DNA from 3 places in the Vibrio zhugei genome. Region 2 is predicted to be linked to each of the others. Evidence: predicted binding sites of a transcription regulator. Region 2 holds the regulator's gene; each other region holds the start of a gene.
The links. The regulator MetJ, encoded in region 2, represses methionine synthesis genes. The targets are predictions, from matches to a motif close to TTAGACNTNTANANGTCTAA.
Positions count from the first base shown of each region.

Region 1: the regulator MetJ is predicted to act here: its motif matches at 7,257-7,276, upstream of metN (methionine ABC transporter ATP-binding protein MetN).
Region 3: the regulator MetJ is predicted to act here: its motif matches at 7,441-7,460, upstream of metA (homoserine O-acetyltransferase MetA).

Region 1 is NZ_CP033078.1:1,964,738-1,975,469, reverse strand. It holds gene EAE30_RS14420 (tetratricopeptide repeat protein) at 1-2,205, opposite strand, end outside; gene queF (NADPH-dependent 7-cyano-7-deazaguanine reductase QueF) at 2,224-3,069, opposite strand; gene syd (SecY-interacting protein) at 3,155-3,709, shown strand; gene EAE30_RS14405 (Zn-ribbon-containing protein) at 3,716-4,495, shown strand; gene EAE30_RS14400 (MetQ/NlpA family lipoprotein) at 4,582-5,391, opposite strand; gene EAE30_RS14395 (methionine ABC transporter permease) at 5,428-6,099, opposite strand; gene metN (methionine ABC transporter ATP-binding protein MetN) at 6,092-7,129, opposite strand; gene gmhB (D-glycero-beta-D-manno-heptose 1,7-bisphosphate 7-phosphatase) at 7,376-7,927, shown strand; tRNA gene EAE30_RS14380 (tRNA-Tyr) at 8,046-8,130, opposite strand; tRNA gene EAE30_RS14375 (tRNA-Tyr) at 8,201-8,285, opposite strand; tRNA gene EAE30_RS14370 (tRNA-Tyr) at 8,355-8,439, opposite strand; tRNA gene EAE30_RS14365 (tRNA-Tyr) at 8,510-8,594, opposite strand; gene glyA (serine hydroxymethyltransferase) at 9,194-10,444, shown strand; gene EAE30_RS14355 (ISL3 family transposase) at 10,495-10,732, opposite strand, start outside.
Region 2 is NZ_CP033078.1:2,644,246-2,654,977, forward strand. It holds gene priA (primosomal protein N') at 1-223, opposite strand, end outside; gene rpmE (50S ribosomal protein L31) at 530-745, shown strand; gene EAE30_RS17445 (malic enzyme-like NAD(P)-binding protein) at 1,044-2,312, shown strand; gene metJ (met regulon transcriptional regulator MetJ) at 2,397-2,714, opposite strand; gene EAE30_RS17455 (O-succinylhomoserine (thiol)-lyase) at 2,913-4,079, shown strand; gene EAE30_RS17460 (bifunctional aspartate kinase/homoserine dehydrogenase II) at 4,080-6,491, shown strand; gene zapB (cell division protein ZapB) at 6,585-6,827, opposite strand; gene glpX (class II fructose-bisphosphatase) at 7,144-8,151, shown strand; gene pfkA (6-phosphofructokinase) at 8,202-9,164, opposite strand; gene fieF (CDF family cation-efflux transporter FieF) at 9,377-10,306, opposite strand; gene EAE30_RS17485 (response regulator) at 10,486-10,732, shown strand, end outside.
Region 3 is NZ_CP033078.1:1,555,726-1,566,457, forward strand. It holds gene EAE30_RS12410 (DUF2726 domain-containing protein) at 1-116, opposite strand, end outside; gene EAE30_RS12415 (chemotaxis protein) at 280-1,251, opposite strand; gene EAE30_RS12420 (hypothetical protein) at 1,796-2,029, shown strand; partial or broken gene EAE30_RS12425 (TolC family protein) at 2,168-3,634, shown strand; gene EAE30_RS12430 (HlyD family secretion protein) at 3,631-4,611, shown strand; gene EAE30_RS12435 (ABC transporter permease) at 4,616-5,773, shown strand; gene EAE30_RS12440 (ABC transporter permease) at 5,773-6,933, shown strand; gene EAE30_RS12445 (ATP-binding protein) at 6,899-7,273, opposite strand; gene metA (homoserine O-acetyltransferase MetA) at 7,481-8,425, shown strand; gene EAE30_RS12455 (hypothetical protein) at 8,707-9,318, shown strand; gene EAE30_RS12460 (hypothetical protein) at 9,325-9,552, opposite strand; gene rlmF (23S rRNA (adenine(1618)-N(6))-methyltransferase RlmF) at 9,618-10,715, opposite strand.

The sequences.
Region 1 (10,732 bases), 680 kb from region 2:
CAGCCCTTGCTGAATGGCATGTTGGCAAGCGCGACGCATATCACTGGCAGCAAAGCTGGCTGCTGGCGCATTATCAATGGCGCGGAAATACACCCACTGACTGTCTTCAGCTTGAGTGGTTATTTTTTGCGCGAGTTCGGTGGCCAATAACAAAATATCCAAGAGTTCTTTATCATTGATGGCGGTATAGGCGCGCGGTAAGAAGGGGTAGTCGGCGATACCGACGCTGATTTTTCGATTGATATCAAGGTCGGTATTAAATTCATTGATCCACCCTTGAATACGTTCCACAACGTCTTCGACAGGCTGATTCCTATCACTATTGCGCTCAATGTAGAGTAAGTTGGAATCGGAGAAATGGTAAAGGCGTTGATCATCCGCGAGCTTAGATTTTAAGAACGCGCCAAACTCATGCTCCATTTCTAACCCGCCGCTGTAGCCTTGCTGCAGGTACATACTGCCAAGGAAGGGGATATCAATCATGACAAAACGCAGGCGGTCATTGAGTGGCTCATCAATTAACTCGCCAATATGCCACTCTTCAAAGCTACGACTGCTTTTTTCCAATGAGGTGGCCAGCTTGGCATTGAGCATGCGTAGGTTGCGCAGGCGTGAGCGTGAATGCGTGAATAAGCTTGCGTTGAGTTCTTCAATTTCATCTTTTTGCCGTTGAATGACATGCCTGCGGCGTAACATAAATAACAGTAAAATCGACGCGGCAATGAATAAAGCAAACGCCAGTTTTTGAAATTTGCTGTACTCACGAGTGAGTGTTTTTAATTGCTGCTCTTGTCTTGCCATGTGCAATGTTTGTTCGACGAACTCTTTCTGTTGGCGGAAGGCATCTTCACTAATGCGATTCAGCTTTTCTTGATTCAGGCGTGAAAGACGATTGTGATACTTAATATTTTGCAATGCTTGTTGAAATTGACCTGATTGCTCATACCCACGTGAGAGTAATAAGTAGGCCTTACTTTCTAATGCGGTACTGTCGACACTGCGGCTGATTTCCAGTGCTTTACGAGCAAATTTGAGCGCATTTGGGGTGTTTTTTTCATGAAAGGCGAGGCCTGACTTGAGTAATGCCGCCTGTGCTTTTAAGAAGGCGGCGTTACTTGAGCGAAGCAGTTGCTCTGCTCGCTGCAAGTACTGGGCGGATAAGGGATAGTTATACAATTCTAAATAGGTATCCGCGAGCGCCAGACGGGTTTCGATGATGTGATTTGGGTTCTTATCACTGCTTTCATGGTCAATTGCATTAAAGTAATGCACTAACGCGAGGTTGTATTTGCCTTGCAAATAGTAAATATCACCCATGCGTTTGAGCACACTGCTGATGAGAGGGGATTGCTGATATTTACCGTAAAAGTCGGCGGATTGAGAATAGTAAATCAGGGCTTTATCGAGGACGCGACGTTCAAAAAACAAGCGGCCTAATAAGGAGTTGGTTTTCGCCAGTAGAGCGCCTGAGCTGTGTTCTACTGCTGTCCAATAGGCGCGCAACAATTCTGATAAGGCCATATTGTATTGCTCATGGTTAAGGTAGTGGCTCCCAACCGTGATGTAATACTGAATTTCAGTTCGAGGCGAGTGACTCTGCTCGATATAGTCTTTTTGCTGGGCAAACAGCGTATTGGCTTGCTTGATGAGTCCGGCATTGGAGGCGACTTCTGCTCTTAACATATGTATTTTATAGTTGATTGAGCGAGAGACATGATCGTGACTCTTGATGGCATCAAACGTCGTGGTGATGGCATTAAGACGTTGATTGGCGGCGGCGGCACTTTGTGTATGGCGCCAATGCAGGCGAGCGGCCAGCAATGCCACTTCCAATTTTTTATAAGGTAAATCAAACTCTTCAGCTAATTCGCGTGCCAGATGAATAGATCGAAATGCGCCTTTTAAATCTTGTAAATTAAACTGCGCTTCGGCGAGCACTTGTAGTGCATTGATGCTGTTTCTTGGCGTACGTACTTGAGTGTCCGATTCATCCCGAGCAATGGTGGTCGGGGTTTTATCTTGCGACTCGGTCAGCCGGCGTTGCGAGAGGTAATCGCTGACCAATGCCTTGGCTTGCACCGGGGACAGTTCTACCAATTTTTCGGCATCGCGTAATGGCTGGTAGGCCGAAATATCGGCCATTGCCCACTGTGATGTCATCAGTAAAAGAAGAGTAAGCCAAGGTTGCCAGCGAAAGTACCTCATGGGTAAACAGAGTCCTTATTATTGACGAGCAAGTCGCGAGTTGTGCGTCGGGCCAATATTGTGGGTTGAGCGGAAGGGATTAATATCTAATCCGCCACGGCGAGTATAACGCGCATAGACCGTCAGTGATTGCGGTTGGCAATAACGTTGAATATCGGTGAAAATACGCTCGACACATTGTTCGTGAAATTCGTTGTGTTCGCGGAAGGACACAATATAGCGCAGCAAGGCTTCACGGTCGATTTTCTTACCGGTGTAGCGAATTTCAACACTGCCCCAATCGGGTTGATTGGTAATCAAACAGTTCGATTTGAGTAGGTGACTATTCAGCCTTTCGGTTACAATCGTCTCACTGGTTGCGCCATCTAATAAGGTATCGTCAAATTCGTAACTGGTGATCTCAATATCCTGAGCGTCAATGTTTTCACCTTGCATATTCACAATCGGCTGATTGGTAAAATGCGTCACAGGGAAGACGTCTACCGCGACGGGTTCACCCGCACATGCCGATAGATCTTGGATTAAGGTTTGGCGTACATCTTCGACAGAATTAAATCGTGTTTGATTAAAACTGTTGAGGTAGAGTTTAAACGACTTAGACTCAATCAAATTTGGGCTGGTGGCGGGTAATGTTGCTTGCGCAACGGCCACTTGTGGTAAGCCTCGTGAGTTTAGCCAAGATAATTCATACAGGGTCCAGACATCACAGCCTTTAAAGGGAAGTTCTTCACCTAAATGAAGATCGTCACGGTTTAGGCTGCGTGGCACACCTTGTAACAATGTGGCATCGTATTGAGAGGTATAAGCGGTGCCTTTACCCAGTGTTAATCCAGTTAACTCTTTCGCGTCAGAATATTTACTCATTTTTTGTCGTTACTTCGATTAGAATACGGGGAATTTTACGCAATCCCGACGCCACTGTCATTATTCGCAATAGGGGAAATGAAATATGGAGAATACAATGGCTCAGCAAGCCAGTGCATTATACCACTTTAGTCAACGATACGTTGCACAATGCCAAGCTATGAATGATCAATTACCCAGCAATGATGACTTGATAGATTTACCTTCAGCGTGTGTACAACATCGCACACCGGATTGTGTGTATTGGACGCCGGTATTACGCGATACCATAGCGAGCTTCGCGAACGTAGAAAATGCTCTGGAGTTAACGCTGCACGCTGACGTGACGGAGTTCTATGGCACGCAATACGCCGCGGATATGCCTGCTTTGTGGGAGGGCAATCCTTTAACGCTTCTCCAAGTGTGGAATGATGAGGATTTTACTCGCTTGCAAGAAAATATAGTGGGGCACTTGGTTATGCAACGCCGTTTGAAACAAACACCGACGGTCTTTATTGCCTCTACCGATGACGACATGCAGGTCGTTTCCATCTGTAATCTTAGCGGAAACGTGGTGTTGGAAACACTCGGTGACAACACTCGCCGTCCGTTAGCGGAAAACCTCACTGAATTTTTAGCTCACCTACAACCGGTTGTTTAAACGTCTATGTATGTTGTTGAATTAGAATTTGAATGCTTTGCGGATACCACGATCACGGCGGTTGATAAAGCCATAAACGGCCTTATGGAAGCGCTGCGCTATAATGGGCAAGTCTTGGGACGTGAATTTCCGATGATTATGGGCGAGGGCGAATTTTCGGTGCGCGCTGTGTGTCCCGAGCAAGACAGTTTGCATTCGAAATACCATTCAGATTTTGTGAACACGTGTTTGCAGCGGCTGCATGATGCTTGTCTTGTGGGGCCAAAAGTCCGTTTGTTGGGGCGTGACTTGAATTCTGAGCAAGCTGCCGAATCTGACGTACCCAATTGGCAAGTGCTGTATACCACGTATGTGCATACTTGTTCTCCCTTGCGCAGTGGTGAGACTTTATTACCGATTCCACTGTATCGACAAGCTCCGACGTTTAATGGCGACCACAAATCGGTCGTAAAGTGGCAGACGGAATGGCAAGCATGTGATGAGTTGCAAATGGCGGGCAGTTGTCAGGCAGAATATGCGGCATTACATGAAATCTGCGATACGGACAGTGATTTGTTCATTCGTGGTTGGGATATTCGCGGGCGAATCGAGTATTTATCTCAGGTGCCAACGTATTACTATTTGTATCGTGTGGGGGGCAGCAGCTTGGCTGAGGAAAAAGCGCGTTGCTGTCCTAAGTGTGGCGGAGCGTGGTTACTAGAAGAACCATTGCACGATATTTTTCATTTTAAATGCGATTCATGTCGTCTTGTGTCGAATATTTCTTGGGATCATCTCAAGTCTTAATGTTTTGGCCAATGAGGCGTGAAAAAAAGGTTGGCGTTATGCCAACCTTTTTTATTTGTGTATCACGCTGATGATTAGGGAGGTAATTACCAGCCCTTAACCACGCCACCTTTGAATTGTTTTTGTGCCGCTTGGTACACTTCATCCGTTTGGTAGGCTTTCACAAACTCTTTCACTTTTTTGCTATCAACATTGTCTTTACGTGCCACGATAAGGTTCACGTAAGGCGACTCTTTACTTTCCACAAATAGACCGTCTTTTTGTGGAGTTAGGTCGATCGAGCTAGCAAATGTATTATTGATGATCGCAATGGTCACATCGTCCAAAGAGCGGGGTAACTGAGAGGCATCAAGCTCAACAATTTTCAGGTGCTTTGGATTAGAGACGATATCACGGACGGTGGCTTCTAGGCCTGAACCATCACGTAATTTAATCAACCCTTGTTTTTGCAGCAGCAGTAATGAACGGCCAAGGTTAGTTGGGTCGTTTGGCACTGCAATACGATCCCCGTCTTTGACTTCATCAACGGATTTGATGGTTTTAGAGTAGCCTGCAATAGGGTAAACAAAGGTATTACCTGCAATTGCTAGCTTGTAACCACGGCTTTTGATTTGTTGATCCAGATACGGTTTGTGTTGGAACGCGTTGACATCAACGGAACCGTCTGCCAATGCAGCATTGGGCGTAATGTAATCCGTAAACGTGACCAATTTTACGTTTAAATCGTATTTTTCTTTGGCGACTTTTTTCGCAACTTCAGCTACTTGTGCTTCCGCACCCGCAATAACGCCAACTTTGATGGTTTGATTGTCCGACGAGTCTTGACCACAACCCGCGAGCACTAACGTTGATGCAGTGACTGCAACTGCAAGCAATGCTTTAACATTAAATGTCATATTTATCTCCTGTAAAAATCCAATTTTTATTATGTTTTATCGGTGATCGACTCTGCGGACGATAGCATCACCTAATGATTGTATCATTTGTACTAATATCACTAACATCACAACAGTGACGGCCATAACAACGACGTCGTATCGATAGTAACCATAACGAATCGCGACATCACCGAGGCCACCGCCACCGACCGTCCCGGCCATTGCGGAGTAGCTGACCAGTGTGACTAAGGTTACCGTCACGGTATTAATAATACTCGGCATCGCCTCAGGTAACAGCACTTTGTAGATAATTTGCAGTTGGCTTGCGCCCATTGATTGTGCGGCTTCAATTAACCCAGATGGGACTTCCATCAAGGCACCTTCGATCAAGCGTGCAACGAAAGGAATCGCTCCAATTGTCAGTGGAACAATCGTCGCCGTGGTGCCGATAAACGTTCCGACAAGCAATTTGGTCAAAGGAATGATGGCGACCATTAAAACAAGAAATGGCACCGAGCGACCGACATTGACGATGGCCCCTAACACACGGTTCACTTGAGGATTCTCAAGTAAGCCATTTTGTTTTGTTGTATGTAGAACCACACCAAGTGGAATGCCGACGACAAAACCGATGATGCCTGAGGCCAAGACCATGTAAATGGTTTCCCAGGTGGCAGTTAAAATGAGTTCACTGTTTTGTGACACCCATGATACGAGTTCATGCATTGAGGTACCCCAGTACTTCTACTTTCACTTTGTTGTTGCGAATAAATTGAATGGCGGCTTCTGTGTTGTCTTTATCACCTTGAATTTCAGCTAACATCATGCCGAACTTCACGCCTCCGGTGTAATCCAGATCTGAGTTCAAAATACTCACATCGATATTAAATTCTCTGGAAACCTGAGAGACGACAGGGGCATCAACACTTGCGCCAGTAAACTCTAAACGCACGAGTGGATGTGCGCCATGATGCGCTGTTTGACGAAGACGTTCAGCAATGTCTTCGGGCAAAGAGAGATCCAATGTCGAGCGAATGAATTGGTGAGCCAATTCGGTTTTTGGATAAGCAAAAATGTCCCCGACGGTGCCTTTCTCAACCAGCTCACCACCACCAATAATGGCCACTTCATGACAGATACTTTTTACCACATCCATTTCATGAGTAATCAATAAGATAGTAATATTTAAGCGACGATTAATTTCTTTTAGCAACGCGAGAATCGATTGTGTGGTCGCCGGATCAAGGGCACTGGTCGCTTCATCACACAATAGGACTTTCGGATCAGACGCTAGGGCCCGAGCAATGGCCACTCGCTGCTTTTGTCCGCCGCTTAGATTGGCAGGATACGTGTCACGCTTATCCGCCAAGCCGACTAAATCAAGGAGTTCGACCACTTTTTTATTGATTTCTTCGTCACTTTTTTTCGCTAACTCTAGCGGCAGTGCCACGTTACCAAACACGGTGCGTGACGATAATAAGTTAAAGTGCTGAAATATCATGCCGATGTTGCGGCGAGCATTGGATAGCTGTTGTGAGCTTAATTGGGTCAGATCCGTACCATCGACAATGACCGAACCTGTTGTTGGTCGCTCTAGCATATTGACACAGCGTATCAGAGTACTTTTCCCTGCACCTGAAGAGCCGATGACACCAAAAATGGTGCCTTGTGATATGGTGAGGTTAATGTCTACTAAGGCAGGAATCTCCGTATCACCTTGGTAGAAAATCTTATTAACATTCTTTATTTCAATCATGTAAAAACCTGTGCAGGGAGTTGAACAACCCGATATTAACTGCGATATCGTTTCACAGAATATTATGCTGTATTGCGTGAAGCCAGATAGAATCCTATGAGTTATAACTAGTCAAGTCAATAGATATTTTTACGTCTAGACGGCTAAAATATCTTAATCCGCGTTTATTCATTATTTGATGGTGATGAAAGAAAAGAGCTGTGCAATAATTATGATTATTCTTAACGCTCAATTGAGAGAGTCATTTTGGCTAAACCAGCAGTATTTTTAGACCGTGACGGTGTGATCAACGTTGATCACGGTTATGTCCACGATGAACATGATTTCGAGTTTATTGATGGTGTGTTTGATGCAACACGTGAATTGCAAGCCAAGGGATATTTGCTGGTATTGGTGACCAACCAATCTGGTATTGCTCGTGGCAAATTCAGTGAAGATCGCTTTTTATCACTGACTCAGTGGATGGATTGGAACTTCGAAGATAATGGCGTGGCATTTGATGGCATTTATTACTGTCCTCATCATGCTGAGTTTGGCCTCGGTGAATACAAACAAGAATGTGATTGTCGTAAGCCAAAACCCGGAATGTTCTTATCTGCCCGCGATTTCTTAGAGATTGATATGTCGAAGTCTGTGATGGTCGGGGATAAAACCGAGGATCTCATGGCCGCCGCTGCCGCTGGTGTTGGTACTAAAATTTTGGTACGAACAGGTAAGCCTGTCACTGCGGAAGGTGAAGCTTTGGCCGATGTGGTGTTAGACAGTATTGCGCAAGTCCCCGCGTACTTAGAACGATAAAGCGCAGACGCGCGAGTGTTTATCGAGCGGTAGGCCACTTTTCGGTGGCCTTTTTATTTGGCCGTCATACATAAGACATAAAAAAACCAGCTCAATGAGCTGGTTTTTTTATTCAATATGGTGGAGGAGGACGGATTCGAACCATCGAAGGCGGAGCCGGCAGATTTACAGTCTGCTCCCTTTGGCCACTCGGGAACTCCTCCAGGAGGTTTTTATACTTAACGGATGTTTTCCCAACACAATCAATCAAGTGCTCTTCTTACGAAGAAAATATGGTGGAGGAGGACGGATTCGAACCATCGAAGGCGGAGCCGGCAGATTTACAGTCTGCTCCCTTTGGCCACTCGGGAACTCCTCCAGGAGATTTTTATACTTAACGGATGTTTTCCCAACACAATCAATCAAGTGCTCTTCTTACGAAGAAATATGGTGGAGGAGGACGGATTCGAACCATCGAAGGCGGAGCCGGCAGATTTACAGTCTGCTCCCTTTGGCCACTCGGGAACTCCTCCAGGAGGTTTTTATACTTAACTGACGTTTTCCCAACACAATCAATCAAGTGCTCTTCTTACGAAGAAAATATGGTGGAGGAGGACGGATTCGAACCATCGAAGGCGGAGCCGGCAGATTTACAGTCTGCTCCCTTTGGCCACTCGGGAACTCCTCCAGGAGATTTTTATACTTAAACGATGTCTTCCCAACTCATCCCTCAAGTGCGGAGCGAATCATAGCAAACTGTTTGAAGCTGTAAACCCTTTTTTTAGTTTTTCGCGCCAAACGCTGTCTTTTTGGACAAAGCTGTGCGTTATTGATCAACTTTTCAGCGAGAGCGTCTGTGGTCAATCAGAAAGGTGAGCAGAATCAGACAATAACTCACGGTTAGATGAGCAGATAAACCGACATAGAATGAGAATTTCATGCAGGAATGGCGCGTCTTGTTATTGGTCTATCAGGGAGTTAAAGAGGCCATGCATCGTTTTTAGCCAATTAAGCAAATTGAGTCTTATTTAAAGCAAGGTAATGGTTGTACTCGGAAGGGCAAAGCGCTAATTTATCCCCAAGGATTCTCACGCACCCATATTCTTATTGTGAATAATAGAGGTGGATTTCATTGATAGAGCATGGCGTCATTATTTCGGTAATTAGTGCTTTATGATAAACATCAATTTATGTAGAATACCAGCCATTACGGTGACGAAAACGTTTGCGTAGCGTCATTGTCCGACTTTACATCAACTTTCAGTTAATCTGAATCAGGAGATACAGATGCTTAAACGTGATATGAACATCGCTGATTATGATCCGGAGCTATACGCTGCGATTGAAGAAGAAACTCTTCGCCAAGAAGAGCATATTGAACTTATTGCTTCAGAAAACTACACCAGTCCACGCGTGATGGAAGCACAAGGTTCTCAATTAACCAACAAATATGCGGAAGGCTATCCAGGCAAACGGTATTACGGTGGTTGTGAGTTTGTTGATAAAGCGGAAGTGTTAGCCATTGAGCGTGCATGCCAACTCTTTGATTGTGGTTACGCCAATGTGCAGCCTCACTCTGGCTCGCAAGCAAACAGTGCCGTATATATGGCATTATTAAATACAGGCGATACTGTACTAGGCATGAGCTTGGCTCATGGCGGTCACCTAACACATGGCTCACCGGTTAACTTTTCTGGTAAGCAGTACAATATTGTCCCTTATGGCATCGATGAGTCAGGTCAGATTGATTACGATGAAATGGAAGCGTTAGCCGAGAAACATCAGCCAAAAATGATCATTGGCGGGTTTTCTGCGTACTCACAAGTCGTGGATTGGAAACGCATGCGTGACATCGCAGACAAAGTCAATGCGTACTTGTTTGTTGATATGGCTCATGTGGCTGGTTTGGTGGCCGCAGGGGTTTATCCAAGCCCATTACCTTATGCCGATGTGGTTACCACCACAACACATAAAACACTGGCTGGCCCTCGTGGTGGCTTAATTCTTTCGAATGCAGGTGAAGAGATTTATAAGAAATTGAATTCAGCAGTATTCCCTGGTGGTCAGGGTGGGCCTTTGATGCATGTTATCGCTGCGAAAGCGGTGGCGTTCAAAGAAGCAATGGAACCTGAATTCAAAGCCTACCAAGAAAATGTCGTGAAAAATGCGAAAGTCATGGTCGCTCAATTTCAAGAGCGTGGTTACAACATCGTATCCAATGGCACAGAAAACCATTTGTTCTTGGTTGACCTAATTAATAAAGACATCACCGGTAAAGAAGCGGATGCAGCGTTAGGCGCAGCGAATATTACGGTGAATAAGAACTCAGTGCCAAACGACCCTCGTAGCCCATTTGTGACTTCTGGTATTCGTATCGGTACTCCATCGATTACTCGTCGAGGCTTTACTGCTGACGATGCCAAAGAGTTGGCAAACTGGATTTGTGATGTGCTTGATAACATCAACGATTCTGCTGTGATTGAAGCAACAAAACAAAAAGTATTGGCCATTTGTAAACGTCTACCTGTTTACGCTTAATCAGCGATACCATAAGAAAAAGCCTGCATTGATGCAGGCTTTTTTATGGTTCATCGCGGCTTTCCGGGGAAAGCCGCTTTTATCTTTAAAAAGAAGTAATCAGTATCTCGATAGCCGTAACCCATTCGCTTGATTAACTTTATCTTGTTGTTTATGCCCTCGAGCGTACAGGTATTGAGTGGATAGCATGCAGAAGCAACGATGCCATGAAGATAAGGTTTGAGCTTTCTTGCGAAGTCCATAAGCGGCTTGATCCCGCTTTCTTGAACTTGCCCCCACCATACGTCC
Region 2 (10,732 bases):
ACCACACTGGCTGGCTATCTAATACTTGGTAGATGGGTTTCAGTTGTTCCACCGGAAAGTCAGATTGGCTCACTAACGCCGTGACAACACCGACTAATGTTTGCCGACCAAAAGGGACTGAGACTCGCCCACCAATAATCGGGAACAGGTGGCTTGGAATGATATAATCAAACTGTTTATCTAAAGGGACGGGTAACGCCACTCGGGCAATCGATGGGAGCATAAATACTGTCGTTAGAGGCACTCGTTATTAGTAGCTAGTCTACTGGATGAAAGGCATAAATTCGAATGAATCGTATAGGGCTAGGTATATTCCATGTTCAAAAGCAAACCAACCACGGCTAATCCGCTAGAATTCGACTAAAATAACAACAAACCAGTTGATCGTAAGACGTGGATTCTTTATCATAGCGCGCCTTAACGGTCTGGCCTTTGATTATAAAGACCATAACGTTTTTTTACCATTAACTTACGTGTGGTGTCCAACTTAGATTTGGATAGCGACACGGCCTAATATTGAGGTTATCCCATGAAGACTGGTATCCACCCAGAATACAATGAAGTGAACGCGAACTGCTCTTGTGGCAACACTTTCACTTTCAAATCAACACTAAGCAAAGATACTCTACACCTAGACGTGTGTGACAAATGTCACCCATTCTACACAGGTAAACAACGTATCGTTGATACCGGTGGTCGTGTTGATCGCTTCAACAAGCGTTTCGGTAACCTTACAAGCAAATAAGCCTATTTGTGTTGTAACTACTGAAATAAAAGGGCGCTATTTAGCGTCCTTTTTTGATCTTGGCGGTTGGGCGCCCCTCTTCCCTTTTTTATACGCCCGACGTTCATTGGCAACACGCTGCCAAAGCACACCTGAGAGAGAAAAATCAGGCAAACCTTTGCGCGAATGGCATCTGGTCTTATCAGCAATTAAAGCCATTAAAACTTCGCTATATTGACTGTCGCCAACTAGGCACTCATCACATCCTGTTCTAAAATGTCCGCCTTTCTACTCCTAAAAAAACAATAGAGAGTCTCCAATGTCTGATAACCAAGCAAACATCAAAGAAGCGTTTCGCCAAGAAGCCCTGAAATACCACGCCTACCCAACACCTGGCAAAATTGCCGTTTCCCTAACCAAACCCGCTGATTCCGCACATGATCTCGCCTTAGCTTACAGCCCTGGTGTGGCTGAACCTGTTCGTGAAATCGCGCAAAACCCTGACAACATTTATAAATACACCGGCAAAGGTAATACGGTTGCTGTGATTTCAAACGGCACAGCGATACTAGGTTTAGGTAACTTAGGACCCCAAGCGTCTAAGCCTGTGATGGAAGGTAAGGCCTTACTGTTCAAACGTTTTGCTGGCTTGGATTCTATCGATATTGAAGTAAAACACCGTACAACGGAAGAGTTCATTAACACTGTTGCGAGTATCGCTGATACATTCGGTGGTATTAACCTAGAAGATATTAAAGCGCCCGATTGTTTTGAAATTGAACGTCAATTGATTGAACGCTGTGATGTACCAGTATTCCATGACGATCAGCACGGTACTGCCATTGTGACTGCGGCGGGCATGCTCAATGCCATTGAACTGCAAGGCAAAAAGCTCGAAGACTGTACCATCGTATGTTTAGGTGCGGGTGCGGCCGCCATTGCTTGTATGGAACTGTTGATCCAATGTGGCGCGATGCGTGAAAAAATCTACATGCTGGATCGTAAAGGTGTGATTCATACACGTCGCGACGATATTAATGAGTATAAGCAACGTTTTGCCAATAACACCGATAAACGCACACTTGAAGATGTGATTGAAGGCGCTGACCTATTTTTAGGTGTATCCGGACCGGATCTGTTGAGCAGCGAGCAACTTGCATTAATGGCTGACAAGCCTGTTGTTTTTGCTTGTTCCAACCCTGATCCAGAAATCAATCCAGAAACAGCGCACAACACGCGTAGCGATTTGATCATGGGTACTGGACGCAGTGACTACCCTAACCAAGTAAACAATGTATTGTGTTTCCCATTCATCTTCCGCGGTGCCTTAGATGTGCGTGCCAGCGAAATCAACATTGAGATGAAATTGGCCGCAGTGGATGCGATTCGTCAATTAGCAAAAGAAAGTGTTCCTGAGAACGTATTGAAAGCCGCTGGCGTTGATAAGCTTGAATTTGGTCCGGCGTACATCATTCCAAAACCAATGGACGCTCGTCTGTTACCTCGCGTTGCCCGCGCGGTTGCTCAAGCGGCAGTTGACTCTGGTGTTGCGCGCATCGACATGCCTGAGAATTACATGGCTGAATAACACATTCAGACTGTGCAAAATACAAAAACCCAGCTTGGTTGGGTTTTTTTGTATCACTTATCTTCCTATAACAATCACGAAGATCTAGTCGTCAAACGACTCAAACTCAATCCCCATCCGTGTCATCATTTCTTTGGCTTCTACGGGAATATCATCCGGTCCATCTTTTCGTAAATCTTCATCAGTCGGTAATGGCTGCCCGGTATACGCGTGCAAAAATGCTTCGCACAATAGTTCACTATTTGTGGCATGTCGTAGATTATTAATCTGGCGACGAGTACGCTCGTCCGTTAATACTTTTAATACCTTAAGTGGAATGGATACGGTGATTTTTTTCACCTGTTCACTTTTTTTACCATGTTCCGCATAAGGGCTTATATAGTCGCCGCTCCAATCTGCCATTGCACACCTTCGTTCAGTCATTCAGAAAATAAATCAGTAATCTGGTAATTTTAACGGTATTTACTGCTACAAGCAAAGACATATAGATGGCTAGATGTGTTGACGTCCACAAAAACACAAAGTAAAGTACATTGATAAACATTTGCCTTGGCGATAAGTTTGGTACAGCCACCCTCTGCGTTCAAGAAAGGATACATTATGAGCCAATATAACCCCGACACCATAGCCGTTCGAACTGGAATTGAATCTGATTCACAACATCATGCGGTTGTTCCGCCGATTTATTTATCCACGAACTATGGTTTTCCCTCATTCGGGGAAGTCCCTACCTACGACTATACTCGCTCAGGGAATCCGAATCGTAGCTTATTAGAAGAAGCACTGGCGGAGTTAGAATCTGGGGCTGGCGCCACGATTACCAACTGCGGTACGGCCGCGATTAACTTATGGATCACGGCTTTTCTTGGGCCTAATGACCTGATTATCGCGCCGCACGACTGCTACGGTGGGACGTATCGTTTACTGAACACACGCGCTCAAAAAGGCGATTTCAACGTTCAATTCATTGATCAAAGTGATGAGCAACAACTGCAAAACGCGTTGAACAAGCAACCCAAATTACTCTTGATTGAAACCCCATCCAACCCACTGATTCGCGTAGTCGATATCAATAAGGTGTGCAAGCAAGCCAAACAACACGGAACGTTAGTCGCCGTTGATAACACGTTTTTGACACCCATTTATCAGCAACCCCTTACACTGGGCGCGGACTTTGTGATTCATTCAACCACCAAATACATTAATGGTCATTCTGATGTGATTGGTGGCGTGCTCATCAGTTCAGAAAAAACACATGCAGAACACGTCGCTTGGTGGGGAAATTGTATTGGTGCAACAGGTACACCGTTTGATAGCTATTTAACATTGCGCGGTTTGCGCACATTGAGCGTACGTATGCGCCAACACGAAGAAAGCGCCGCCGCACTACTGGATTACTTAAGTGAACAAGAGCTGGTTGGAACCATTTATCACCCTAGTTTACCCAATCATCCAGGACATGAGATTGCCAAGCAGCAACAGCGTGGCTTTGGCAGCATGTTAAGTTTTGAGGTCAATGCCACCTTTGAACAATTAAAAGTTTTTGTCAGCTCACTGAAGTTATTCTCTTTGGCTGAATCACTTGGTGGGGTGGAAAGCCTGATTTGCCACCCTGCCTCCATGACACACCGAGCGATGGGTGAAGACGCGCTGGCCGCTGCTGGCATTTCCCCGTTATTACTGCGAGTCTCTGTTGGATTAGAATCGGCAGACGATCTCATCGCTGACTTAGAACAAGCATTTACTACCGCGAAGGAGAGTTGTTAAATGACAACACCGCGCCAATTACATAAATTTGGTGGTAGCAGCCTTGCTGATGCTGATTGCTATCAGCGGGTTGCGCAGATCCTGTGTGATTATTCCCAGCCCAGTGATTTGATTGTCGTATCCGCAGCAGGCAAAACGACCAATCGTTTAATCACATTCATTGACGCATTAAGTAAAGATGGGCGTGTGGCGCATGAGACCTTATTAAGCCTAAGACAATATCAAAGTGAATTAATTACCACTTTGCTGGACGGCGAAACGGCGGATCATCTCCTCACGCAATTAATGGCAGAAATGAGTGAACTTGGCGAGATCACCGCGCCCATCACGAGCGACAAACGAGCCTATATACTCGGTCACGGTGAAATGTGGTCCGCCCGTTTGCTGGCGGCGGTACTCACCCAATTACAGCTTGATTGTGCCATGCTAGATGCGCGCGCTTTTCTGCGAGCAGAGGCGGGAATCCAACCTGAAATTGACCGTGCCGCCTCCCAACCACTGTTGGATAATATTCTGGCGCAACATCCCAATAAACGCTTGGTCATCACCGGTTTTATGGCGCAAGACAAAGCCGGGAATACCGTCCTGTTGGGCCGAAATGGTTCGGATTACTCAGCCACCATTATTGGCGCATTAGCGCATGTCAATCGTGTGACCATTTGGAGTGATGTCGCGGGCGTCTTCAGCGCCGACCCGCGCTTAGTCGGTGAGGCGTGTTTGTTACCCTTACTGCGTTTAGATGAAGCCAATGAACTGGCCCGTTTGGCCGCGCCAGTATTGCATAGCCGCACGCTGCAGCCTGTCACACAAAGTACCATGGACTTACACTTACGTTGCAGCTATCAGCCGGAAGCGGGCTCGACTCGCATCGAACGCGTGCTTGCCTCAGGGCGAGGCGCCAAGATCATTACCTCGCTTGATGATGTGTTATTAATTGAGCTGACCTTCGGTCGTCATCATGCCTTCAAACAGATTCAGCGAGAAACGTTGCAACGTTTGAAACGCATGCAATTGGAACCGCTGGCTTATGAAGCGTTAGAAGATCAAGGCCTGCTGCGCTTAGCCTATACCGAGGAAATCACCTCAGGCGCGTTGGAATGTCTGCAGGATGCGGCAGTCGAAGCGGAAATCAAACTCAAAGAAGGCTTCCAATTAGTGGCGGCCGTCGGTGCGGGGGTCAGTAACAATGCCAATCATAATTTTGGGTTCTATCAGCAATTAAAAGCCCAACCGGTCGAGTTTATCTCCACAACAGAATCGGGACTAAGTTTGGTGGCAGTATTACGCCATACCGATTTACCGCCATTAGTGCACAATATTCATACCCAACTTTTTCAAGCCCAAAAACGCATCGCGCTCGTGTTGTGTGGCAAGGGCAACATCGGCTCAAGCTGGTTACGGTTGTTCTATCAACAAAAAGCCGAATTGGAAAAACGGCGCGGCATGAATTTCGAACTCGTCGCGGTTGTCGATAGCCAGCGTTACCTGTTTAATGAGGCTGGGCTTAGCGAGCAAGACGTCGTAGAACGCTATAAAGATGATGCCATCAGCCATGATGGACACAGCTGGTTAACCACGGTCAATGACTTACAACATTACGATGATATCGTCGTGCTGGATGTCACCGCCAGTTCTTTTGTTGCCAATCAATACCTCGATTTTGCCCAGCATGGTATGCACCTGATTTCGGCTAATAAAGTCGCTGGTTCCGCACCGAGTGAATATTACTATCAAGTCAAAGAAGCCTTTGCCAAAATTGGACGTCAATGGTTCTACAATGCCACCGTTGGCGCAGGCTTACCGATCAATCATACCGTCAGAGACTTGCGTGAAAGTGGCGATGACATCACCGCGTTATCTGGGATTTTCTCCGGCACGCTCTCGTGGTTATTCCAACAGTATGATGGCAGTGTTCCCTTCAGTCATTTGGTCGATCTGGCTTGGCAACAAGGGTTAACTGAGCCCGATCCTCGCCATGATCTGGATGGCTCGGATGTCATGCGCAAACTGGTTATCTTAGCAAGAGAAGCAGGATTTCATATCGAACCAGAAAGCATCAAAGTCGAGTCACTGGTCTCAGACTCCTTGGCGGAAGTGTCTTTAGATGCGTTTCTTGATCAAAGTGATGAGCTCAATGCGTTACTCGCTGAGCGCCTTGAAAAAGCCCAACTTGAGGGGAAAGTACTGCGTTATGTCGCTCGGTTGGAAAAAAATGGTCAAGCCTCGGTCGGTATTGAAGCATTAGATAAAGAGCATGCCTTAGCGAATTTACTGCCATGCGATAATATTTTTGCTATTGAAAGCCGTTGGTATAAGGATAATCCATTGGTGATTCGTGGGCCTGGTGCTGGACGTGAAGTCACGGCGGGCGCCATTCAGTCGGATCTCAATCTCTTATCACACCTGCTGTAATCACTCTGGGCCCTCGCTTAGGCCCCTCGGGCATACAGGCAACAAAAAAACGCTGGTAAGATACCAGCGCTTTTTTTAATCGACGACATGAATTTACTCAACGTCATCCATTTTGCCAAGCAAGTTACGAATACGCTCTTGCCAAGCTTCGTGTTCTTGTTGAACTTGAACGGCTTTTTGCTCCAAGGCTGCACGCTCTTCTTTTAGCTGGCTATTTTCACTTTCAACTTGCTGCTTTGATTCTTTTAACTCTTCTACTTCCATCTGTAGTAATGCAATGGTGTCGACCGCAGTCTGAATTTTTGCTTCTAGTTGTTCTAGTACTTCAAAAGACATGTTGTTTACCCTTTAATGAATCGTTTAGCGTGACTCAAGCGGTCACTGTATGCGTCCCATTCTACTCAGCCACGCGTCGATAAACACTCTCTATATTAGAGAAATTGCGCTATTCGGTTAAAAAAAAACCTTTTATTGACAAAAAGTTCGCTTTTCGGCGCTTTGTCGTGTGAATTGTGCTAACGCCTACCCTAATTTCTGAGCCGCTTTTGATCAAGTACAAATCTCACTCATGTGAAAACCCTGTCATAGAATGGATTATGTTAGAATTCCTCTCAGACTTTTCGCCCTCTTTAATCGTTTGTTTGGAGTAAACATGAAACGGGATTTGGCTTTAGCGTTCTCTCGAGTGACAGAAGGTGCCGCCTTAGCAGGACACAAATGGCTCGGACGCGGTGATAAAAATGCCGCTGATAATGCAGCAGTAGAAGCAATGCGGCTCCTACTCAATAGTACGGATATTTCCGGTGAGATTGTTATCGGTGAAGGAGAAATCGACGAAGCGCCTATGCTCTATATCGGAGAGCAAGTTGGCCAAGGTGGAGACGGCGTGGATATCGCCGTGGATCCGATCGAAGGTACCCGTATGACCGCGATGGGACAATCCAATGCGATTGCCGTGCTTGCTGCGGGCGAAAAAGGCAGCTTTTTGAAAGCGCCGGATATGTATATGGAAAAACTGGTCGTCGGACCACAAGCCAAAGGCAGTATTGACTTGGAGCAACCATTGGCCGTCAATCTATCCAATGTCGCCCAAGCGCTTAATAAACCACTGTCTGAATTGGTTGTCGTCACACTGGCTAAACCTCGTCATGACGCCATTATTGCAGAAATGCAAGCAATGGGGATTCGTGTCTATGCACTGCCTGATGGTGATGTTGCCGCATCGATCTTGACTTGCATGCCAGATAGCGATGTGGACATGATGTACTGTATTGGTGGCGCCCCTGAAGGCGTGATTTCTGCCGCCGTGATTCGCGCACTGAATGGCGACATGCAAGGTCGCTTGCTACCGCGTCATCAAGTGAAAGGAGAAACCGAGGACAATCGCATCTGGGGAGCGCGAGAACTGCAGCGTTGCCAAGAAATGGGCGTCAGCGCGAATACCGTACTCACGCTCGATGACATGGTCAGTAGCGACAATGTCATCTTCTCCGCAACAGGGATCACCAAAGGAGACCTAGTGGAGGGGATTAGCCGCCAAGGGAATATGGCCACGACGGAAACCTTACTGGTTCGTGGTCATTGCCGGACCATTCGTCGGATCAAATCGACGCATTACTTAGACAAGAAAGACGCATCCGTGCGTGAACTGATTATCTAAGATAAAAAAGACCGCTGATGCGGTCTTTTTTATCTCATGCAGACAGCCGCTTACGATAACTCGTCAGCCACTTTATACAGCTCTTTACGTACAGGACGGCGCATATTTTCAATCGCATCGATAATATCGTGATGAACCAATTCTTCTCTTTGCGTCCCGACACAACGACCGCCATAGCCTTCCATCAGTAGATGAACGGCATAGTTACCCATACGCGATGCAAGAATGCGGTCGAAAGCCGTTGGGCAACCACCACGTTGAATATGGCCTAATACGGTCGCGCGAGTTTCACGTTCCGTCGCTTCTTCAATTTTCTTCGCAAGCTCATTGGCGTCCATCATCAATTCCGTCAACGTGATAATGGCATGCTTTTTCCCTCTGCGGATATCATTTTGCAAACTCTTAATGAGCTCGTCCATATTCAATCCCGTTTCTGGAGAAATCACATATTCACAACCGCCCGCCACAGCCGACATTAAGGTCAAATCACCACAGTGACGGCCCATAATTTCAACAATCGAGATACGCTGATGTGAAGAAGACGTATCACGCAAGCGGTCGATGGCTTCAATAACCGTATTCAATGCCGTGAAGTAGCCAATCGTATAGTCCGTCCCAGCAATGTCATTATCGATCGTGCCTGGCAGACCAATACATGGATAGCCCATCTCGGTCAGTTTTTTTGCGCCCATGTAAGAACCATCGCCGCCAATAACCACTAATGCATCAATGCCATGCTTTTGCAGATTTTCAATGGCAACTTTACGAACCGCTTCTTCTTTGAATTCTGGGAAACGTGCTGAACCTAGAAACGTACCACCACGGTTAATCACATCCGAGACACTGGAACGGTCGAGTTTAACAATACGATCTTCATACAGACCTAAGTAACCGTCATACACGCCATACACTTCTAGATCCGCGCCTAATGCGGTTCTTACCACACCACGAATCGCTGCATTCATGCCAGGTGCATCACCGCCACTGGTCAAAACCCCGATTTTTTTAATCATGCTCACCCTCTACATGTTGGGAACTCATCCAAATATTTCTACGTTGCTTGAAACTGTTGCCAAGCAATAAAATTCTTATTGTTGATCTATGTTACCTGTCTTCAACCAGAATACTACTATAAAACCACTTTCATGATGGTATGATGAAACGAAAGTATGTCACTCATAATCGCGGTGATTGTTGATACACATCAGAATCAAGCCAGTTATTCTCAACTGATGACCGAGGTGCCATACCAATCCTGAGGTTTGAGATCATCTTGAGCATTCAATACCACAGATAACGGGTCTTGATGGATCAAAATGTCCGAATCAGGGAACGCTTCCATGAGTTTGGCCTCGACAATGTCAGAAAGCTCATGGGCTTGCAGCAATGGCATCTCATCTTGCAATTCAATGTGTAATTGGATAAATCGCACTGGCCCTGACATCCGAGTACGTAACTGATGCATCCCCATGACGCCATCCACTGACAAAACAATATCAATAATGCGTTGGTTATCTTCTTCCGGTAACGAACGGTCCAACAACGTTTGTACCGCCGTATTGGCCATTTTTATCGCGCTATACGAAATGTACACCCCAATCACGATAGCAAAGACCGCATCCGCCTGACCAATACCAAACCAACTCAAGCCTAGCGCAAAGGCAATGGCAATATTCATGTACAAATCGGTTTGATAATGTAACGAATCCGCCGCAATGGCCTGACTTCCGGTTTTCTTTACTACGTATTTTTGAAACTGCACTAATCCTAAGGTCACCACAATGGCGAAAAGGCTGACATAGACCCCCCATTGCGGCGCAACCAACGCCTGCGGGTGGAAAAAGCGTTGCACCCCATTTAATATCAAAAACAGTGCAGAGCCAGAAATAAACATCGCTTGTGCTAAAGCGGCTAACGACTCAGCTTTCCCATGACCGAATTTATGCTCTTTATCAGCAGGTTGTAAGGCATATTTTAAGACAATCAGATTGACAACCGACGCTGCGATATCAATCATAGAATCAATCAGGGAAGCCAATAAGCTCACCGAACCGGTCATCCACCAAGCCACGACTTTAATAATTAGCAAGACACTTGCCACTCCTGTAGCAAGCCAAGCGGCGGCGGTGACCAAACGTGCATAGTCATGTTTCATTGTCTTTCCCTGATAAAAAATAGAATCGATGGCGTTGACTGCATTATTGCAGTAGTCGCCCAGTTCGACAAGACAATCACAGTGCTGCGTAAATGAACGTAAATACGAAAATTAGTACTAAGGACATCAGCGTAATCAAGATAAAATAACGATAGAACACGACGAAAAGTGAGAATCCTATGCCCCATATTCTAGTAATTGATGATGATAATGAGCTAACTTCGCTACTCAAGGAAGTCCTCAGCTACGAAGGCTTCACTGTCTCTGAAGCCCATGACGGGCAAACTGGACTGGCGATCATTGACGAAACCATCGACCTCATTTTGTTAGACGTGATGATGCCTAACCTCAATGGCACAGAAACGCTCAAAAAATTGCGAGAGCAGTGGCAAACTCCGGTACTCATGCTGACCGCCAAAGGGGAAG
Region 3 (10,732 bases), 1.1 Mb from region 2:
ACGGGGCCTTTTACACGATATTGATAACGTTTGGTGTCTTCCTGCTTCAACACATACTTTTGAATCACATAAAAAAACGTCACTAAAATTGCGACAACAATAAAGATGTCGAACATATGAGCACTACTCCTCAAATCATCCAAATGCCTTGTTAGGCCACTGTTCATTCATGCTTCATTTTGAAATCATTAAAGCTTTCATTCAGTTACTCAACCAAGTTTACACGAAACATAAAAAAACGGAGCATGAAGTGCTCCGTTTTTTTGTCATCCACGCTAGCTACTCAAAAACATACTTATCCATGAGAGAGACCATTTTACCAATTTCAGGTTTGGTAATCGTATCGTTGGCGCCAAGCGCCAGGGCTTTCTCTCGGTTATCTTCACTCATGATAGATGAAAACATAATGATAGGCATATCGCTGTAGTCTGAATGCTCACGCAAACGCTTCAATAAGTGCATACCGTCCATTCTCGGCATCTCTACATCCGTCACGATGGCGTCGACAAAGGTCGTAACATTCACCCCTTCGGACTTGGCATGCTCGGCTAATTCAGTGAGTTTTTCATGGGCTTCTCCGCCATCCTTACAGGCGATAATATTAAAGCCTGCCGAGGTCAGCGTATCCTGAATAAGACTGCGAATAAATGCTGAGTCATCCACCAGCATAATCGTCTTGGCATTGCGTTTTGCGATCATGGCTTGATTTAAATCGACGCTACGGTCAATGGTCACGTCGTATTTTTCCATACTCAATTCTGGATTAATATCGGCAATTATTTTTTCAAAATCCAAAATCATAATCAGTTTGTCTTCTTTGCGGACCACCGCGACGACACAATCTTGCTCTCCCGCCTCCAAAAATTGACTCGGCGATTCGACATCATTCCATGAGATACGGTGGATGCGACTGACGCTATCAATTAAAAAGCCATTCGTCATACGATTGAAATCCGTCACAATCACAAATTTTTTCTCAATATCGCTTTGTACGGGTACCCCTAACCAGCCGGCTAAATCAACAAGCGGTGTCAAAATATCTCGAGAAGAGAACACCCCAATCATATGTGGCTGAGCGTTAGGATAATCCGTGGTTTCAGGAACGCGAATCACTTCCCGTACTTTCGCAACGTTAATGCCGTAATAACACGTTTTTGTTTTACCATTTGGCAAATGTTTTTCTAAATGAAATTCGATAATTTCAAGTTCATTTGTTCCACTTTCTAGTAAAATTGCATCACTTTTGCTCATAATTGTCACATCATTCGAAAATTGGGAGTGGGTTCTAAAGTACACCGTATGTCTCGTAGTCACCATCGAGCGAGACCACGCTATCTTGGGTATAAATTACAACAGTGCTTCTATATAGATTTACCAGGTTGGATATTCTAAGCCACCCTTACCTATTTAGTATTAGTACTTATTTTCAATATATTAATTAACGCTTAGCATAACCACATAAGTGAAAATTACAATCCTATCAACTCAATAACATCTCTTTTTTGTGACGCAGGAGAACGATGCGGAATCCACTTATTTCAATAAGACTTTAGTTGCTATTCAGGCCTTCGTCTAGTCATCCAATCGTGTTTAAAACAGAGGCTCCGCGTAATGCATACCTAGCCTCCAGCAAGGAGGCGAGTCAAAATGTAATCCCTTAGGCTGTTTCGCTCCCGAACTGTGCCATATATAACGTTATTCCTCCCGCACCTATCGTCAATAGAACTATACTTAATAGGTAGATATGCCAAATATCCTTCATCCACTTTTTATCACCGGAATACAGGAGGCAATTATGGAACGCGACGATTTAGGAATCTGTTTAAACTATCGTTTACTCGGGCATCACTTACATTCGACATTTACAAGTGTCCGTGCCTATAAAGTTGATTCATCTGAGCACAATGAAGTGATCGTGATTTTCTCTAGCCCTCAGATGACAGGGCGAGATGTACTGAAATCCATGGATACCGAGGACGATCTTGAATGGCGTGCGGAGCATCTGTGCTGTGAAACCTGTCATTTTTAGCTAAGATTCGTCAAAAAATGTGGAGCGCAGTGATGTTTTTACATTCCTTGTATGCATCAAAGTGATTGCTATGCTATATGTCTGACTTATAATCATTTATTCAGCTTATCCTAACCAAGGTTGGTTACATATACAATGAAATCATTGGCTTCTTATCTCATTAGCACGGCAATCGCTTTTCACGCGTTTCCAATATCAGCCGCGCCTATTTCTTTTATGCAAGCGTGGGAAGTGTTGCAACAAGATAACAACTCATTAGCAGCAGAAAGAGAAAATGTGGCGCGTTACCAACATCTCAAAGATGCCACGGATAATCTGTCCTACCCTCGTGTTTCAGTCGGAGCCAGTTATACTCGTTTGGATGATGACATTACATTATCGGGTAAAAAGATCCTCGATAACACCAAACTCACCGGCCCCAAACAGGTAACCTCAACATTATCGACTCTCATTGAGACCATCAATCAAGAACTCTCCGCTCTTGGTGGCATTGGAAGTACCACGCAAATAAGCAAGCAGGATGTGGTACATTCGTCGATTCGTGCTATCTGGCCGATATTCACTGGTGGCCGTATTAGCGCTGCGCAGGATGCCGCTCAAGGCAAGCAGAATGAAGCCTCCAGTCAATTGAAAATGGAAACACTCGCTCGATATGAAGATTTAGCAAAATACTATTTCAGTGTCGTGTTAACAAAAGAAGTGTTGAATACGCGTTTAGCCGTAGAAGCAGGACTCACGAAACATCGCGATAATGCAGTCAAACTCGAACAACAAGGTCAAATAGCCCATGTTGAACGTTTACAGGCAGACGTGGCTCTTGATAAAGCCATCATTGAGCGCAAAAAAGCACAAAAAAATGTCGACATAGCGCAAAGTGCACTCACTACGATTTTAGGCCAAAACTCCGTGGTCTCTCCTAAAGATGGGCTATTTACCAATCGGACTCTGCCACCCATGAGCGCGTTTACTCAGCAAACGCTCGCCACCTACCCTGGACTGGCCATCTTAGATGCCAAAGAGAAGCAAGCCACCAGCTTAAGAAAATCGGAACAAGGTAAGTATTATCCGAATGTTTACCTTTTTGGTAGCTACAACCTCTATGAAGATGACTCTATCGCTAGCCAGCTAAAACCGGATTGGGTGGCGGGTATTGGCGTGAATATTCCCTTGATTGAAAGTACAGGGCGAAGTGATCGAGAAAAAGCCGCATCAAGTGCGATTTCCCAAATTCACTATTTGCGAGCTCAAGCACATGAGGATCTGTCTGTTTTAGTTCAACGTACCTACCAACAAGCTGAGCAAGCGCTCGAAGAAGTGTCTGGATTAAACTCCAGTCTCGATTTAGCCAAAGAAAACCTACGTTTACGTCAGAAAGCCTTTAATCAAGGGCTGTCGACATCCGTCGATGTCGTGGATGCAGAGCTGTATCAAGCACAAGTACGTACTCAGCAAGCGGTTGCCAGTTACAATTATTTGATAGCCCTCACCACACTATTAGCACTCAGTAGCGAAGTGGACACATTCTCACACTATCGCCGCTCCGCTATAACGTTATATCACGCTCCAAGCGCTGCTCCTTCACCTAGATCTGAGGTTGTAAAATGAAACGTATCACTCAAAGTTTGATTGCTTTGTTCGCCCTCCTCCTCATCGGCGTTATCGCTTGGGGGTTTTATCAAGCCTATCAACCTCAACCCATTCGAATTCAAGGCCAAATCGATGCACAACAATATAGTATTTCCTCGAAAGTCGGCGGTCGTATTGATGAAGTGCTTGTGAGAAAAGGTGACCGCGTCACAAAAGGCGAATCTATTTTTACACTCCATAGCCCAGAAATTGACGCTAAATTAGAGCAAGCCGTCGCCGGTCAAAAAGCGGCTGGAGCCATGGAAGCCGAAGCACGCAACGGAGCGCGCGAACAAAAAATTCGAGCCGCAAAAGATAAATGGATGAAAGCACGCAGTGCCGCCTTACTTGCGGAAAAAACCTATCGCCGGATTAATAATTTATACAATGATGGGGTGATCTCCGAACAAAAACGTGATGAAGCCAAAACACAATGGCAAGCCGCAAGCTACACAGAAAGTGCCGCTCGACAAATGTACCAGCTCGCTAAAGAAGGGGCTCGAAAAGAAACCATTGAAGCCGCGAGTGAGAAAGCCAAAGCGGCCGCGGGTGCGGTGGCTGAAGTCCAAGCTTACGCTGATGATACTCACATCACCAGTTGGTTTAATGGCGAAGTTTCGCAAGTGTTGTTGCATAGTGGAGAGCTGGCGCCACAAGGTTTCCCCGTTGTCACCGTCATCGATACAAGCGATACATGGGCAGTATTTAATGTTCGTGAAGATCGCCTTTCACACTTTAAAAAAGGCAAAGAAATTCAGGCATTTGTGCCTGCGCTTAATCAAACTCTCACATTTAAAGTGACCCATATTGCAGTGATGGGAGATTTTGCCACATGGCGTTCGACTGATGCCTCACAAGGTTTTGATTTGCGTACTTTCGAGGTCGAAGCTCACCCGATCAAACCGCAGCCTCAACTTCGCATGGGAATGACTGTTGCTGTAGAGCTGGCGCCATAGTCTTATGAGTGTTAATGCATGGACCCTCATCAAGCAAGATAAATGGCTACAGAGTGCTATCGTGTGGATGCCTCTGGGTCTGGCGTTGCTATTATGGTGGATTTTTTCTCAGGGGATTGTCCGCGCCTTACCGGTGGGCGTTGTCGATTTATCACACAGCGAACGCTCACGCCAAGTTATTAGGAACATTGACGCCACCTCGGCATTAAACGTGATACGCGTGTACCCCAGTCAAACCATGGCAAAATCCGATCTCATTGAAAGTCATATCTATGCGTACACCGTCATTCCTCGTCATTTTGACCGGGATATCCAACGTCATCAGTCCCCTAAGATCACCACGTTTTACAATAGTCAGTATATTTTAACTGGCCGTTTGATAAGCTCGGCCATGACTAAAGTCATGCAAACCATGAGCGCTCAAATCGATGCAGGGCATCGCTTAGCCAAAGGCAATCAAACATTAAGCCAAGTGAAAGGGGAAGCCGTTCCTGTGGGGACTCAGCTCACCCCCCTATTCAATCTCAACATGAACTACGCACAGTTTTTGGTGTCAGGGATCATCCCCGCGTTATGGCAAATTGCCATTGTCACTAGTACTATTTTGGTGTTGTCGACCTACCATCAACGTTTTGGCCTCATAACGTGGCTAGGTGAGACACCATTTCACCGTTTGGCTGACGCACTCTGGCCATTTGCCCTGTGGTTTGCCGCGCAAGGTATCGCGTTTATAGGATGGTTTTATTATGTGCTAGATTGGCCACAACAAGGGCAACTTTGGGTCGTGGTACTCGCGCAATGGCTGACAATTGCGGCCTGCATCATTATGGGGGGGCTATTTTATTTTATCACCCTCGATCCTGCTCGTGCCCTCAGCTTTTCGGCGGCATATACCGCGCCAAGTTTTGCCTTTATGGGGATCACTTTCCCTGCCTCCAATATGGATACACTTGCGCAAGTTTGGCGTAACCTACTGCCAGTGACTCACTACATCAAGGTGCAAATCAATCAAGTGAATTACGACCTCGCCCCATTCCCCAGTCTGCAACCCATGTTATGGATGACGATGTATCTTATTCCGCTCCTTATTGGTCTGGGGCTGGTACGTTTACGTCTTCGCGCAGCAGCGACATCGATACAGTATCAGGGAGACAATCATTAATGCGTCAGCTAATTCAAGAATGCAAAGCCTTGTTCACTAATAGCGTTGTGGTCATCACAGTCTTTGGCGGCGTGTTTTTTTACTCGTTTTTATACCCCCTGCCCTACGAACATCAAATTCCCAGAGATCAACCCATTGCGATCGTCAATTTAGACAACAGCCAAATCAGTTACCATCTAGAACGTATGGTGGATGCCACGCCTCAATTGCAAGTGGTGGAACGCATTCATTCTATCGAACGAGCAAAACTCGACTTTTATCAAGGAAAGATTGCGGGCTTTTTGGTCATTCCAAATCACTTTTATCGTGATCTTGCCATGAGCCACCACCCGACACTCGCTTATGCGGGTGATGCCTCTTATTTTTTGGTATACGGAACCGTGGTTGAAGGGCTATCACAAGCCGCTGGCACCTTAGCTGCAAAAGTCAAAATTCAACACTTACTCAGCAGCGGTGATGCATTGACACAAGCTAAGCAGACCCTCTCGCCACTGCAAAACAATCTCAAGCCCACATTTAATGCACGTATGGGCTATGTCGACTACGTAGTGCCTGCGGTATTTGTGCTAATTTTACAACAAACCATGGTCATGGCTGCGGGGTTACTGGGTGGCACACAAAAGCAAAGCCATGGATATTGGTCAGACAGTTCACAATGGGCTCTACTCGGTGCTCGTACCATCGTACTCATATTGATTTACTATATATTGAGTGCCTACTATATGGGAGGAAGCTTTCACTGGCATGGCGTCAAAACCATCGCTGCGCCAACCAACGTATTACTCCTATTGTTGCCGTTTTTATTCAGTACCTGTTTCATTGGTATCTTTTTAGGCGCCATAACACCCAGTCGAGAATACGTCACATTAATTGTCTTGGTCAGCTCAATGCCTCTGGTTTTTTCCGCTGGGTTCATCTGGCCAATAGAAAGTATTCCACAACCTATCGTCTGGGTCGCCAATCTGTTTCCAAGTACGCCAGGAATACAGGGTTTCCTCGCGTTAAACCAAATGGGCGTCCATTGGCAGCAAATCTCAACCCAATGGACACAGCTCTGGCTACAAGCCTTATTTTGGGGGGGATTAGCTTGGTGGCAGTTTGCTCGTCATGGCCGAATGGCATCGACTAATCTTGCCAACGACGGCGCATTTTCTCGATAACGGCGGGCTCAATATCATGTATGCTGCCGAATTCATCTTGGCACACGATGATCTTGAGCTTAGCCCGGTAGCGCTGTGCTAACCTTTTATAGAAAGCCATTTCCCAATGGCGAACAAACGTGTTCGACACCACGATACTTTGCCCCTGTTGGAGCCAATATTCACTGCGTTGCTGACACCAGGTGTGTGCAGCACTCAGTTGGTCAGGCTGAAAACAATACTCGCCTTGTGCATTGATAAAAAACATATCCGCTTCCAAATGCACTCCTGGTAAACGTTGTGCCAACGTCGATTTACCGGAACCTGGTAAACCGCGAATAAGTGTGACAGTCAAAGTCATTTCCATTACACCACAGTCTGAATGCGTACCATCAGTATCTCGGTGAGCCTCACTACTCATCGATTTACATCCACTATTTTTTTGATAAAAAACCACACACATGAGCGCAGGATCGTAACTAAAGTCGGACTTTAGTCTCGACATTATCGATGTTTTAGGTTATAAGTCTAGATGTATAGACGTCCAAAATAACAAAGGGAGTATGTTGTGCCTATTAAGATCCCCGATCAACTACCAGCGAGAGATGTGCTACGCCAAGAGCATATTTTTGTCATGCCAGAATCACGAGCAACCACACAGCAAATTCGTCCGCTGAAAGTCTTGATCCTGAATCTCATGCCAAAAAAAATAGAAACGGAAACCCAGTTTTTACGCCTACTCTCTAACTCTCCATTGCAAATTGATGTGGAGCTATTGCGGATTGATGATAGACCCAGTAAAAATACACCAGAAGAACACTTAAACTCTTTTTACCGCCAATTCGATGTGGTGAAGAATCGCAATTTCGATGGTCTCATCATTACTGGTGCGCCATTGGGTCTAGTAGAATTTGAAGATGTGATTTATTGGAGCCACCTACAAGCTGTCATTGCTTGGGCAAAGGATCATGTTACGTCTACCATGTATGTTTGTTGGGCCGCTCAAGCCGCGTTAAAATCGATTTATCATCTTCCTAAACGCACCCGCAAAGAAAAACTGTCTGGGGTCTATGCCCATGACACTCAGTTTCAATATCATCCACTCACTCGTGGTTTCGATGATACCTTTTTAGCACCGCATTCACGCCATGCGGATTTCGATCCAAATTATCTCGCCGAACATACCGACATTGATATCCTCGCCGTATCACCACAAGCTGGAGTGTACCTTGCCTGCACAAAAGACAAACGGAATGTGTTTGTCACTGGTCACCCAGAATATGATGCTGACACTCTGCATGATGAATATCAACGTGATCTCAGCCAAGGGCTCGCTCCCATGATGCCCATTAATTATTATCCGGACGGGGATCCAAGTAATACGCCGAGCGCCACGTGGCGCAGCCACGGTCACTTACTCTTTGCAAATTGGTTAAATTACTGCGTTTACCAACAAACACCCTTTGATTTGGATAACTTTAGTGAAGATAAATTCACCAAGGACGATGAATAGAAGGCTTCGATGGGCATCACACAGCGGTGCCCATAAACACACTGGCTACGAAACAATTTTGATACGTCAGTCGCAGTGTCCTGACCACACACTGTCGATTGGCTGTGTGGTCTTTACTATCGATCACTCGTTCCATAATCGATATAAAAAGTCCGATGCTAATCTCTCCTTCAAAGGCACATACCATTCAGAAACCGCGATACTGTCGACTCAATCGGTTGGTCATCGTGATAATCATACTTGGGGGATTATTCGCACTCTCAGGCTGTGTTCATGCGCCTATGAGCAACGTTGATAATACACAGATTGCCGATAATCGACTGACGTTAGCGATGGCCTATCTAGAACGAGGGCAATCGAAAAAAGCACTGACGAATTTATATCGCGCGCAGCGAGCGGCACCACATTACCTACCGACACTAATGGCTTTCGCGCATTACTACACCACCGTGAAAGAAACCGAACGCGCCACAACCACGTATCACAAGGCTTTACAACACTACCCGCATAATAGCCAACTATTGCACAATTTTGCGGTATTCCTTTGTCAACAGACCCATTATATTCAAGCTCAGCACTATTTCGATAAAGCCATCAAACAACCCTATTACCAAAATGTGGCGCTCAGTTATGACAGTGCGGCCCAATGCTGGTGGCGCGCAAGAGAAAAAGACAAGGCCATACGGTTTATGCAACAAGCGGTCAATCATGCACCGAGTCGTCCGCACATGCTAGTAAGACTATTGCGTATGTATATAGAAGAAGACCGGTATGAAGAAGCCGAGCACGTATACCAACAACACCAGCAGTTGTTCAGTCGCGCTCAGCAACAAGGCTGGGAAACGATATTTCACCGCCACCACACAACCGAGTCAGTATTGGCAGCACAGTGATGACCATTAATGCTTTCTTAAATTGGTAGGCCTACCATCATCGCCACCTTTGCGATCGCGATAATGCATGCGACGACGATGATGAGTGTTTTTCACGCGAACCGATTTGAGATATTCACGATAAACAATGCGGATAAAAAACCCCAACCCAACAAGTAATAACAGGGTAAACACGAAAAAAAATGGCTTACATAACCAATTCGGTTGGCAAGGCACAAAAAATTCAAAGTCCATGTTACCTCCAAGAGGATCAGCAGTCGTTATACCTGTATCGGCCAAGATGTACACAACTTAACCTATCATGCTTCTTGCGACCATTGTTTGCGCTGCTCAGCGTTTTGAAAGCTCCACGCAATAAAACGGCTGATTTTTTGACCTTGAGCCATATCGACAATTCGCACATCACACGCCCCGACTTTCGCTAACTGCTTTTTCATCCAACGTACATTGTCTTTTTTCGAAATCAAACTGGAAAACCAAAGTACTTGCGTTGCATAGTTCGCACTATCTTGGACTAAGCGGCGCAAAAAGCTGGCTTCTCCCCCCTGACACCACAACTCGCCTTGTTGACCACCAAAATTTAACGTTAGTGCCGTCGATTTGGTCTGTTTAGACGATGATACGTTCGCAGATTTCGTCCGTTTGTGTTGATGTTTACCTAAGTTGGTTAATTTACGCCGCGTCCTCTGCTGAGCCTCTTCGGCAGACGCATGAAACGGCGGATTACAGGTTGTCAGTGCATAGCGCTCTTTGGGCAAAATAATCCCTGTAAACATGGTTGTTGGCTGAGATTGTAAACGTACAACCACCTTATCTTTTAAGCGTGAGTTATTCTCAACAATATTGGCGGCATTGCGAATAGACACAGGATCAATGTCGCTCCCCACAACCTGCCAGTCATACTCGGTGGCGGCAATAATCGGATAAATCGCATTCGCTCCCATACCAATATCGAGCATGGTGATCGCTTGTCCTTGTAATGTTGGACAATCTGAGAATAGAAGCTCGGCAGCACGATGAATGTAGTCCGCGCGCCCAGGGATTGGCGGGCACAAATATCCCACTGGAATTTGCCAAAAGTGAATACCATAATGATGCGACAATAGCGCTTGATTTAATAACAACACCGCTTGAGGGTCACTAAACGGGATAGTCCACTGTCCACGTGGATTTTTCACTAAATAAGCCCGAAGTTCAGGGACTGCTTGGCTTAATAACTCAAAATTATATAAGCCCTGATGACGGTTCTTGGCATGCAGACCCGGTTGAGAATGACACGTTACCACATTCATCGACACAGCATTTCCTGACGATGGAGTCGGCTTCGTACCGCGAGACACTTTTTTGCGTGATGAAGGATAAGGCTTACGGTGTTTCGAAGTGGCGGGCGTTCCCATGATGATTTGTTCTCATT